DNA from 4 places in the Halomonas sp. MES3-P3E genome. Region 1 is predicted to be linked to each of the others. Evidence: predicted binding sites of a transcription regulator. Region 1 holds the regulator's gene; each other region holds the start of a gene.
The links. Region 1 encodes FNR, which switches genes on or off when oxygen is low (the NO sensors DNR and NnrR bind a similar motif). Its sites were predicted from a motif close to TTGATNTANATCAA; they were not measured.
Positions count from the first base shown of each region.

Region 1 (3,120 bases):
AATTAAGTGACTGTATTGTAATGCTTTACTCACTCACTCACTCTTCCTCTTTTAAAAAATTTGGCATATAAGGAAAAGACAGCTATACGATGCTGGAGATTTTGCGCAATTTGCAGCGCAATGCGCCGGTCAATTTCTCACTGGTGGCGGTCAATCTGGATCAAAAACAGCCCGGTTTTCCCGAGCACGTGCTGCCTGCGTATCTGGATAAGCAGGGCGTGGAATATCACATTGTCGAGCGTGATACTTATTCGGTGGTGAAAGAAAAAACGCCAGAAGGTAAAACGACTTGTGCGCTCTGTTCACGCCTGCGCCGCGGTTCGCTGTACGGGTTTGCTGAAGAGATTGGCGCCAATAAAATCGCCCTGGGCCACCACCGCGAAGATATCCTTGAAACGCTGTTTCTCAATATGTTCTTTGGCGGCAACTTAAAAGCGATGCCGCCTAAGCTGCTTTCTGATGATGGTAAAAATATCGTCATTCGGCCGCTGGCTTACTGCAAAGAGGCGGATATTGCCGAGTTTTCACGGATGATGGAATTTCCGATTATTCCCTGCAATCTATGCGGTTCGCAGCCCAATATGCAGCGCCAGGTCGTCAAAGAGATGCTCGCTGAGTGGGACAAAAAATTCCCCGGCCGTCTGGAAAGCATGTTTAAGGCGGTAACTAATATTGCGCCTTCCCAGCTGGCGGATCGCAGCCTGTTTGATTTTGAAGGGCTAGAAGCCAAACAGGCAGAGCTATTGGCCGGGCGCATTCAGGCATTTAACGTCAGTTAACCGTTTGCTGCTCCTCTTCGGCGAGGGTGATTAAGCGCTGCATATCAAGAATATTGACCTCTCGCCCGGACACCGCCACTACGCTCTGCTGCTGAAAGCGGCTTAAAATACGGCTGACGGTTTCCACCGCTAAACCCAAATAGTTGCCGATATCGGCCCTGGGCATGGAAAGGCGGAAACTGTAGGGCGAGTAGCCACGGCGACGAAAACGATCCGAAAGTGTTATTAAAAAGCTCGCTAGCCGCTGGTCGGCAGTTTTACGTGACAGCAGGCGCATCATGCGCCGGTCATCGCGTAACTCTTTGCTCATGCTGCGATACAGTTGGCCACGCAGTTCGGGCAACTCCTCTGAGAGTGAGTCCAAGCGATCAAAGGGAATCTCGCAAACGGTGGTCGTTTCCAGGGCAATTACACTTCCTGGGTAGTGCTCCTCATCAATCCCGTCCAACCCCACTAGTTCGCTCGGGAGGTAGAAATTGGTCAGTTGTTCGCTGCCGTTTCCCTCTGATGTGACTTGTTTCAAACTGCCCGAACGTACCGCATAAACGCTGGTAAAAGTATCGCCTTGGCGAAATAGTGGCTCGCCTTTTTTCAGCGGTGCGCGACGACGAATAATGGCATCGAACTGGCCCATATCGTCTATCTCAAGGGCAAGTGGCAAGCATAGTGAGCTCAAGCTGCAGGTTTGGCAGCGAGCTTCATGGAGTAGCGAGCGTCGGCGGCTCATGGGTTCCAACATGCATAACTCCTTGAGTAGCGTCGTGAGTGGCAGGTAATCATTACGCCGTGCTGAGGTAGGCTTCTCTTAGTATGGAAGCTTCATTTCGTTAGCGATAGCTTGTTTACACAATCTTTGAGTAGTGCTTGCCTGATTGCTGCGGCAGGTGAGCATCAAACGCCATGGCTAAGTGACGAATCAGCAGCCGTCCCATGGGCGTCGCGCTAAGCTGGTCGCCGCTGCGCGTCAGCAGGCCATCTCGCTCGGCGCCCTGTAAGTGCTCAAGCGCTTGCGCAAAGTAACGCGGGGCATCAATGTTCCAGCGTTGACCGATGGCGGCCAGATCAATGCGCATATCACACATTAGTCGCTCAATAACGTCCCGGCGGATCAGGTCATCGTCACTTAAGCGCAGCCCACGTACGGTTGCCAATTGGCCTTGATCCAGCGCTGCTTCATAGCGGGCCAGATCGCTAGGGTTCTGTGCATAGACGTCATCGACGCGAGAAATCGCCGACACGCCAAGCCCGATTAAGTCGCACTGGGCGTGACTGGAGTAGCCTTGAAAGTTGCGCTGGAGCGAGCCTTCGCGCTGGGCGATCGCCAAGCTGTCATCAGGACGAGCAAAGTGATCCATGCCGATGTGCACATAACCGGCCGCGGTGAGCATCTCAATCGTGGTGCGCAGAATCGCCAGCTTCTCTTCGCTGCCCGGCAGGTCATCGATGTTAATCCGCCGCTGGGGGGCAAAGCGCTCGGGCATGTGGGCGTAGTTAAACACAGAAAGCCGTGCGGGATTTAACTCGATCACTTGGCGCAGGGTGTCTGCAAAGCTTTTTTCAGTCTGAAAGGGTAAGCCGTATATTAAATCGAGATTGAGCGAACGAAAGCCCAGCCGGTGTGCTTCATCCATCAGCGTCTCGGTGAGTACCCGTGGCTGAATACGGTTAATGGCTTTCTGCACCAGCGGGCTTAAGTCCTGCACGCCTAAACTGATGCGATTGAAACCGAGCGACTGCAGGTGGCGCAGCGTAAATACGTCCGCTTCGCGAGGGTCGATTTCAATCGCGTAATCGCGATCAGACGCGGACGAGAGACCAAAGCGCGCGTCCAGGCGATCAATCAAGTCGCCCATCTGGTTCAAGTTAAGAAACGTCGGTGTTCCGCCACCCCAGTGCAACTGCTTCACCGGTCGTGTGGTATCCAGGTGGCGAGCGGTCAGCACCATTTCACGGTCAAGCCGGGATAGGTACGGCTCGGCCAGGGCGGTGTTCTTGGTGGCGATTTTATTACACGCGCAGTAAAAGCAAATTTTGCGGCAGAAGGGGATATGCACATACAGCGAAAGAGGACGTTGGCTGGCATTGCTGCGCTCTAACGCCTGAGTCAAATCGCTCGGGGTAAATTGGTCGTGAAACGACAACGCCGTGGGGTAGGACGTATAGCGCGGGCCGCTGGTGTCGTAACGGCGCAGCAAGGCTTCATCCCATTTTTTCTGCTCCGGTGCTGCCCCGGCCATGGTTGAAGTCATCGTAGAAGAAGCCGCGAGGGCATGAACGGGCATGAAGTGACGCTCCGGCGTTAAAAGTGGCGTTAAAGCTTTGATGCCAGCCTAACGCGCGG
Region 1 covers NZ_PJBT01000187.1:126,830-129,949, reverse strand. Annotated here, with positions in the region: partial or broken gene ttcA (tRNA 2-thiocytidine(32) synthetase TtcA) at 72-779, shown strand; gene fnr (fumarate/nitrate reduction transcriptional regulator Fnr) at 772-1,518, opposite strand; gene hemN (oxygen-independent coproporphyrinogen III oxidase) at 1,622-3,061, opposite strand.

Region 2 (3,120 bases), on a different contig from region 1:
AAAGTAGTGCGGTAACCCAGGCCCAAAATTTGATCCTGCTCGCGGCTTTCAAAGCCGTAATCACGGAAGTCGTAAAGGTGAGCGTAAATAGACAGCGGGCTGTCGCCCAGGTAAATGTGCGAGGTTATTTTACCCGCGGTGCGGAAGTTGTCTTTGCCACCACTGGATTCATCGAATTGATCGTTGGTGGGGTTCTCGAAATCAAAGAAACCGTAGAATTCGCCCCAGCTAAAGCCAGCGCCGCCTTCAATTTCGAGAAACATAAAGTCGCTTTTCGCCGCGTTAGGGGCGGTGCGTGCTTCGGTGCCGTTCGACCAATCGAGATAGTTGACCGAGACATTGGCAAACGACCACAGCCGGTCAAGCGGATGGGGCTGAGCGTCATCTGCCAATGCTGGAGTGACGAGGGCGGTACTTGTCAGTAAGGCGCCAGCACTAAGGGTGACAAGCGATGAAGAGCGAGTGTGTTTTCGAGCAGTCATGTAAGCCTCAACGGGGGTTGTCGCGGAGCCATTTGAGTGTGGCTATCCGTGGTTATAGTCGTGCGGGCTGGCGTGAATGTTAAAATTATAACATTTAGTGTTATTTTTCTAACGTTGATTTGCAAGTGTTGTCACATCAACGCTATTTAAATGTCATATAACTACCGTAAGCATCACGAATAGCGTTAATGGTCGTTGTCGCAGTGGAAATTCCGTCGCTGCTCGCTCAGCATAGAAAGAAATAAGAGGCAACATGAAGGCTTATGTTGCGCTAATCACAACAAGAGGGGTTGTTAAGGAGATGCCCACCATGAATGGCCGCAGCGCTCAGCGCCTTGCCAAACTTCAGGAAGCGCTAGCCAGTGGCGGCACTCTTCATCTGCGCGATGCTGCAGAGCTTTGTGATGTATCGGAGATGACCATCCGGCGCGATCTCACCACCCAGCCTACTGCGATGAGCCTGCTGGGCGGGCACTTGGTAATGGCGAATTACCCCGGGGTCACACCGATATATGACTTAACCGAGCAGCAGGCTAGCCACTATCAGGCGAAGTATCGGCTCTGTCAGCGAGTACTCGCCTTTATTGAAGAGGGCGATACACTGTTTATTGACTGTGGCTCGACGCTGATTCCGTTGCTGAGTCAGTTAAGTCATTTCCGTGAACTAACGGTGGTGACCTATGCGCTCAACGTCGCCAATGCCGTTGCCGCCTTGCCTAACGTACGCCTTGTACTACTGGGCGGGCTGTTTTATGCCGCTTCACAATCATTTGGCAGCGACAATATGGCCGCCGCCATCGAGCGATTGGGTATCAACAAAGCGTTGATTTCCGCGGCGGGGGTGGACTTGGAGCGAGGCGTAAGCTGCTTCCACTTTCACGAAGTCGCGCCTAAACAAGCCGCCATTGCCACCGCTATGCAGCGCTTGCTGGTAGTGGATGCCAGCAAGTTTGGCGTGGTGCGACCGGCTTATTTCGCAGCCCTAGACGATTTTGATGTGGTGGTTACTGACGAAGAGGGCGCGCCGCAACTGCTAGAGGGGCATGGCCGCGAGGTGCCAGTGGTAACCGTTGCGTAGAAATGTTTCGCTTCTCTATAGCCGTCAATAGCTTGGGTGCGGCAATGCGCCACTTCTTTCGTGATCTCGATCAATAGAAAATACTTTCGTCTTACCTGCTGTCGCTTTTAAAGCCCTGCTGTCGCTTTTAAAGCATAGGCGAGCAAGACCCGCCGCTATTCCTACGTGGCGGCGCATATTTTTCCCGGAACAGTGACGCTCAACGCACCACGCACAGGTTTGTGAGGATGCTCCCACGAGCATGTTTTGGGAAGAGTATGGGGTAATAGTTAGCCTGCTATTTATCATGACCGCAGGGCTGGCTAGTGTGTTTTAAACCCTAACTTTTAACACCTTGGACGAGATCACACCATGCAACGACGCTCACTATGGCGCAGGCGAGGCACGTTAGTGCTCCTTGCGCTGTGCCTGTTTCTAGCAGGCTGTAGTTCAGCGCTATTAGACCCCAAAGGGCAGGTTGGCGCAGAGCAGCGGACGCTGATTCTGACCGCTTTTGGCCTGATGTTGATTGTAGTTATTCCCGTTATTGTGATGACGCTGCTGTTCGGCTGGCGCTATCGGCGTAGTAATAGCGGGGCTAAGTACCTTCCCGATTGGGCGCACTCCAACGCGATTGAAGCGGTGATCTGGATCGTGCCTTGCGCGATTATCGCGGTGCTGGCGCTGTTGACCTATAAAACGTCCCACAGCCTGGATCCCCACAAACCGCTGGAAAGCGACGTGGAGCCGATCGAAATTCAGGCCGTATCGCTGGACTGGAAATGGCTGTTTATCTATCCCGAGCAGGGCGTGGCCAGCGTTAATGAAGTGGCCTTTCCCGTCGATACCCCCGTGCGCTTCCGTGTTAGCTCAGGTTCGGTAATGAATGCTTTCTTCATTCCCCATCTTGGCAGCCAAATCTACGCCATGGCGGGCATGGATAACGATGTCCATCTGATTGCCGATGAAAAGGGCAGCTATCCAGGTCGCTCTACCAACTACAGTGGCGCGGGCTTCTCGGGCATGACGTTTGAAGCCAAAGTGACGACCCCCGGCGAGTTTGATGACTGGGTTGAAACCGTGCGCGGTGCCTCTGAAACGCTGACCTACCCAGAAGGCTACGAAGCCCTGGCGGAGCCTAGCGAATCGCACCCAGTGGAGTACTTCTCGGCTATTTCACCAGCGCTATACGAAAGCATTTTGAAAAGCTTTCACACCGGCGGTGAACACGAGATGGGCGGCGATCATCAGTTGAGCAGCGACCATGCTGATTCTTCTGATGGCGATAACGCACCTAACACCCATCAAGCGGCCGACTCTGGCCACGACACCAACAACCATGCTAGTCAGGATCATGCCATGCGCAGCCATCCCACTAGCGTTGAAGCAGGGGGTTAAGCCGTGTTTGGAAAACTCAGTTTAGAGTCAATTCCCTACCACGAACCGATCATTATGGTCGTCGCGGCCTTCATGGCCATTGGGGGGATCGCGCTGTTAGGCGCGTTAACGTATTACCGTAAATGGAGCTGGCTGTGGAACGAGTGGTTTACCTCCGTTGACCACAAAAAGCTCGGCATTATG
Region 2 covers NZ_PJBT01000020.1:47,680-50,799, forward strand. Annotated here, with positions in the region: gene CXF87_RS06075 (outer membrane protein OmpK) at 1-482, opposite strand, end outside; gene CXF87_RS06080 (DeoR/GlpR family DNA-binding transcription regulator) at 793-1,560, shown strand; gene cyoA (ubiquinol oxidase subunit II) at 1,912-2,937, shown strand; gene cyoB (cytochrome o ubiquinol oxidase subunit I) at 2,941-3,120, shown strand, end outside.
Region 2: a site for FNR is predicted at 1,621-1,634, ahead of cyoA (ubiquinol oxidase subunit II). Genes of this name have one in related genera too.

Region 3 (3,120 bases), on a different contig from region 1:
AAGGCGAGGGGATTATCCTTCATTAAGTGGTCCACGTCCGCTGTTTCTTCACGTCCCACCTGAGAAACAGCTCGACCTAATGTTTCCAGCAGACGATTTAAAAACGCATCACGCTGAGCTGGGGCAAGTATCCCCTGTTCATCGAGTGGCAGAGCTAAAAACCAAATGGCAGGTTCGGGCATATCCCCCAAACGGAATAGAATGGCTAAACGTGCTTGGCCTTGCCAAGGTTCTGGCCACGCCAGTTCGCCACGCTCAAAGGCGGCGAGGGACTCCCGTGGGCAGGCGACCACATGGCGGCCCATATGGTAAAGGGAAACCTCTGCGCCGCTGCGGGTAAAAAACTCATCAAGGGTTTGAATCGGTTGCATGACATCCTTCCGCGTTGCAAGCCTGCACTCTACCTTGATGATGGGTCACTGTCAGCCGCAGAGGCGGATAAATACCGACCAATGGGGATGCCTTACATGACAGTGTGGTTAAAAAGTAAACAACTGTGCGAAAGCCCCATGAGAGCAAGCGCTGCGACACCTTTCCATAGTTTATCCACAGGCTCGTGCAGGTTTTCTGTGAGTTTATGGATCACTCTTCACAAGTGGCCACGATTGGCAAGCAGCCAGCCAAATGGGGATAATGGTAATAAGATACGATTTTCATTTTACGAGGTAGTTACAAACGACGTTATGAGTACTTTTCAACCGCTACAGACAGCACTCCTAGAACTTGAAGCCGCGATGAAAGCCGCCGATCTATGGCGTATGCCGACACCTGACGCTGATGCATTCGCCAGCCAGCAGCCGTTTTGCATTGATACAATGTCGCTGCCTCAATGGGTGCGCTTTGTATTCATTGCTCGCTTAAACGCCTTGATTGAGGCCCGTGCCGCCATGCCAGCCAAGTGTGAGGTGGCCCCCGCTGTAGCCGCTTATTTACAGCAAGAGAAAACACCTGCCCATCATCAACTGCTTGTTGTACGCGCGGTAGAAAAAGTCGACCAGTTAGTTACTGAAAGCTGAACGGTATTTAAAGATTGAAGCGATTTAACAGACAAAGCCTGCCGCAAGGCAGGCTTTGTAAATTACATCTGTCATAACGCTTTTGAAGGCGGCTTAGAAGCGGTAGCTGAGGCCAGCCATTACCACTACTGGGTCGATCTCAACAGTGCCCGCCTCTGCGCCGCCCACTTTGGCATCGGAATCGATATCGATGTACCACGCCGCAGCATTTAACGCCCAATGTTCATCAATCAGCAGATCGACACCTACTTGACCCGCTGCGCCCCAGGAGTCGTCAAGCTCCAATGACGCGCCGATATCGGTTTTTTCGTCTGAAAAACGGGTGTAGTTAATACCTGCGCCTACATAAGGCTGAACACGGGCCTCGGTACCCCCTAACGGGTAGTACTGTAGTGTGAGGGTAGGTGGCAAGTGCTTGGTAGAGCCATCGGTCACGCCTTCCACCTGCAGGTCGTGTTTGAAGGGTAGTGCGGCCAGCAGCTCGACGCCCATCTTGTCATGGAAGCGATAGCCTAGCGTGAAGGCAAAATTCGTCTCCGCATCGACATTAACATCGGCGCCTAATATCTCACCGTTATTGCTTGTCGGGTCCACTTTCGCAACACCCACGCGGGTAAAAAAGTCACCCGCGCCATAGGCGAATACCTGGCTGCTGGTCATCAAAGCCGCAGCGGCAATACTGGAAACGAGTAGGGTGGAAAGGGCGGCTTTACGCATGAGTTGACTCCTAGTGGCATTGCTAAGCGACTATGGATAAGCCGCTTCATGATGTTTAAGAGTCTAATAAAGAGGTGGTCACTGGTTATTGATCTAGGGCAAGGGTTGGCTGCCTTAACGCCAGATTCGTTATTCAAAACATGAACGGCAGGCATAAAAAGGCCACCCGAAGGTGGCCCGTTCACATACAGCGCAGAGGGGCTGTAATGTAGCGACCTTCCTGTTGTCGATATATCTGACACGCAAAGGTCGCATGAACAACTTATTGGTTAGCGAGTGATGTGCTGATATTCACCCGCATCGGCCGTCATACTGCTCACTACCAGGATGGCAATAAAGGAAGCGATGAAGCCGGGAATGATCTCATACACGCCGGGACCTCCCATAAACTCACCGTTCCAGCCCAATGCAATCCAGATCATGACGGTAGCGGCACCCACTACCATGCCAGCGATAGCGCCAGCACCGTTCGTGCGTGACCACATCAGCGACAAGATAATCAGCGGACCAAACGCGGCACCAAAGCCTGCCCAGGCATTACTGACTAGCCCAAGCACCTGTGAATCCGGGTCTGACGCGATAACGGCCGCCACCAAGCCAACCAGTACGACACTGATCCGGCCTACGCCCACACACTCTTTATCGGTCGCTTCTTTACGAAAGAACAGGCGATAGAAGTCCTCAGTCAGTGATGAAGAGGCCACCAGCAGTTGGCTGGAAATGGTACTCATGACCGCCGCCAGCAGAGCAGCATAGAGGAAGCCAGTGATCAGCGGATGGAACAGCAGCTCGGCTAGGATAATAAAGATCGTTTCCGGATCTTCTACGTCCATGCCATTACGGACCGCGTAGGCACGGCCAAACACGCCCAGAGAGACTGCGCCAATCAGCGAGATGGCCATCCAGCTCATGCCGATATTGCGGGCAATAGGTACATCCTTCAGCGTTCGGATAGCCATGAAGCGCACGATGATATGTGGTTGGCCGAAATAACCCAGGCCCCAGGTAACGGCAGAGAGCCAGCCGATAAAGGTCAATCCTTCTGTCCATGAAAGTAGCGTGGGATCGACCTCATTGAGTGTCTGTGACGCTTGGGTGAAACCACCGCCACCTTCGCCAAACAGGACCACCGCCGGCATGATCACCAAGGCCAGCATCATGATGCAGCCTTGCACGAAGTCCGTCATGCTCACGGCCAGGAAACCGCCGACCACGGTATAGACCAGTACCACACCCAGCGTAATGATGATGCCCGTAGCGTAATCGCTCAGGCCACCAATGTTGATGACGCCAGCAAAGGCGCTTTCGAACAGCTTACCGCCTGCCACTAAGCCTGACGCCGTGTATACCGCGAAAAAGATAACGATGACGATGGCGGAGACCGTTC
Region 3 covers NZ_PJBT01000005.1:20,437-23,556, reverse strand. Annotated here, with positions in the region: gene CXF87_RS01920 (DUF3549 family protein) at 1-371, opposite strand, end outside; gene CXF87_RS01915 (YqcC family protein) at 684-1,016, shown strand; gene CXF87_RS01910 (OmpW/AlkL family protein) at 1,110-1,733, opposite strand; gene putP (sodium/proline symporter PutP) at 2,003-3,120, opposite strand, start outside.
Region 3: a site for FNR is predicted at 1,822-1,835, ahead of CXF87_RS01910 (OmpW/AlkL family protein). Genes of this name have one in related genera too.

Region 4 (3,120 bases), on a different contig from region 1:
GCACTGTATTGGCCCAAACAACTCGCCTACCGCGCCGACTCGATCAATTTCGGCCACCTCTAACCGTGCTAATACACGGTTTAAAATTCTCAGGCTTGGCTCCGTGCACTCATACTGATGCCGATAAACATGCATATCGGATAAGCCGTAAGAGAGCTCAATGTCGGTGATAGCCGCAGCGAAAGCTTCCTGCTCAGGCTGGTCGGCTAGCAGCTCGGATTGGGCATTTTGTAAGTAAACCCGCGAACGGGTGGCCAGTTGCTGACCGGTCAAATTGCCCGTCTGGCTAAAATAGGCCTGTATTTCTGGGTAAACCCAGCGCGACTCATAAACAATCAGCACCATCAGCGCCAAAAAGCTCATCACGCTCAGCGACAGCCATGTGACATAGCGAGGCTGGCGAGCTAAAGGGCGTGGTTGAATGGATGGCGCCACCGCAGGCTTGGCTTTGGATATCACCACTTCGCCTCTATGCTACGAATCATCCAGATCCAGTCATTGAAATCCCGCAGGTTCGCGACATCGCGGCCACTATAGTCTCGCTCTACCAGCCGCACGGGACCTCGTGTACGAATGGTTAACGGGGCACCATCTTCTGAGGTAATTAAATACCAGGTGGGGTCGTCCCACCCTTCAAGGGTCACTTCGTAGTCATCCCAGGCGGTGAAGTGCAGCGCTGGCGGTACTTCACCAAACTGATCAATCAAAAAATCTTGAAACGCTACGCCCTGCATTTCTACATCGCGCCCCTGGTAAGGGTCGTAAAGTGTAAAAGTGGTATCAGATATAGCGTGTAAATCACTTAAAGCGATCTTCTGGGTGACATCGCCATTGATAATATCCAATGCTTGTGCAAAGGCAGACGCGGGCAATAAGGTGCTAGTGCTAATTAACACGCACGCTAATAGACCACGTGCACGAACCCATGGGCTGCGTTGTAAGACAACTGCGTTCATGGCAAAGCTTCCTGATGTGTTAATCCTTTCAACGAACTTTACCAGAGCCCGCCTAGCTTTGCTTTTCAACGCAGGCCATATAATTTCAACTCACGATGAATATGAAATATGGAATATGGAATATGAAACATAAAAAAGCCAGCCCACTGTGGGCTGGCAACAAGAGGCTCACTACGCTAGTAAACCCCCTCCCCTGACAACGTTGACGCAAGGCAGGTCGGCTATTTTTTGCGCTCATCCTTACGCAGATGATCGCGAATCACGAAGCCGACCCAACCCACCATAAAAGCGATAACCAAAGCGACGGTGACCAAACCGAAAACAACTGTGTCATCCCAATACATGGTGAATCCTCCCGCCGTGATGTATGCGTTCATACTAGTCACTCATCGGTGGGAGAATGCTGACCTAGGTCAAGTTGCGAGTGGCGGGAGTAAGCGGTTGAACAGGAAATTGATACTAGTCAATTTTTGGGCGTTCATAGCAGCGCAACCACGCTATAGAACTTTACGGTCTTCAACTTTGCTGTGCTCAGTGCCCGGCGGTAACGGGTGACCTTTGGCAAGCTCTGCGCGGGTGGCGTCGCGTACGTCCAGAATCGTTACCTGATAGTTAAGCGTGCGCCCGGCAAGCGGGTGGTTGGTATCCACAGTGACACGGTCGCCCTCCACTTCCAGCACGGTGACGATTTGCGGGCCGGCTTCGCCTTCGGTTTGAAAACGGCTGCCGGGGGTCAATTCCGCATTGCCAAAGGAGGCAAGGCTGACCTCCTGGATCAACGCCTCGTTTCGCACTCCGTAGGCATCGGCAGGCATCAGTTGAACGCTTAGCACGGCGCCCACCGCTTGGCCCGCTAGGGCACTTTCAAGCCCCGGCACAATATTGTCGTGGCCGTGAAGATACTCCAGCGGCTTATTGCGCGCCTGGGAGTCATCCAATACCTGCTTGCTGCCATCGTTGAGCACGTCGCTAAGAACATAGTGCAAGGTAACTACCTGATGCGCCGTAATCGACATGGAAAACTCCTCTCCGGTAAGCTGTCGGCTTTGTAATCGAACACTGCGTCAGTTTATCACTTGGTCATTGCTAACGTCTTTCCAGGAGTAGCGCTTAATGTTAAGCCCCACCCCCCAGCGCAGTTGGCTTGCTGCGCTGGCGATTTATTGTCGTGCGCCCGTTATCACCATGCTGTTTCTGGGGTTTTCCGCAGGCCTACCCTTTCTGTTGGTGTTCTCGACGCTCTCCGCCTGGCTACGCAGCGATGGCGTGGAAGTTGCGGCGATCGGCTTTTTTGCCTGGATCGGCATGCTCTACTCGATCAAGTTTTTCTGGGCACCGGTGGTTGACCGGCTGGCACTGCCGCTACTGACTCGCGCCTTCGGCCAGCGCCGCGGCTGGATGCTGTTAGCACAAAGCATGATTGCCGCCGGACTGGTGGGACTCGCCGGTTTGAGCCCGGTCGGCAATCTCGGCTGGGTGGCCGTCTTTGCGCTGCTGGTTGCCTTTGGCTCAGCAACGCAAGATATTGCCATCGACGCCTACCGAATCGAATCCGCGGATGACAACGTCCAGGCAGCCATGGCCTCGACGTATATTATTGGCTATCGCGGGGGCCTGCTTGCTGCTGGCGCTGGGGCGCTGTATATCGCGGCGTCTACGTCTTGGGATGTTGCCTATCTCAGCATGGCGGCACTGATGAGCATTGGCGTGCTGACCGTATTGCTGCGCCCGGAACCCAAACGCGCATCACTTTCCATTCAGCTTATTCACGAACCCAAGGTACGTGCATTCATTCGCGCCAGCCGCGGCAAACCCAAATTTTTACGCCGTATGGGCGCCTGGAGCATTGGCGCGTTAGTCTGCCCCTTTACCGACTTTTTTAGCCGCTATGGGGTAAAAGCGCTATGGATTTTGGTGTTTATTGCAGTGTTTAGAATCAGCGATTTGGCCATGGCCTCTATGGCCAATCCGCTCTATATCGATTTGGGCTTTTCGCTAGCGGAAATTGCTAACGTGACCAATATATTTGGTATCGCGATGAGCATTACTGGCGGGATTTTAGGCGGACTGCTGGTGGTGCGTTACGGCATCGGCCCGCTGCTTATCTTCGGGGCGGGGTTGGTCATGGTGACCAACCTGCTGTTTGCGGCGCTTGCGGTGGTGG
Region 4 covers NZ_PJBT01000007.1:37,257-40,376, forward strand. Annotated here, with positions in the region: gene CXF87_RS02510 (GGDEF domain-containing protein) at 1-459, opposite strand, end outside; gene CXF87_RS02515 (hypothetical protein) at 456-956, opposite strand; gene ccoM (cytochrome c oxidase subunit CcoM) at 1,178-1,333, opposite strand; gene CXF87_RS02520 (FKBP-type peptidyl-prolyl cis-trans isomerase) at 1,454-1,972, opposite strand; gene CXF87_RS02525 (AmpG family muropeptide MFS transporter) at 2,070-3,120, shown strand, end outside.
Region 4: a site for FNR is predicted at 1,360-1,373, ahead of ccoM (cytochrome c oxidase subunit CcoM). Genes of this name have one in related genera too.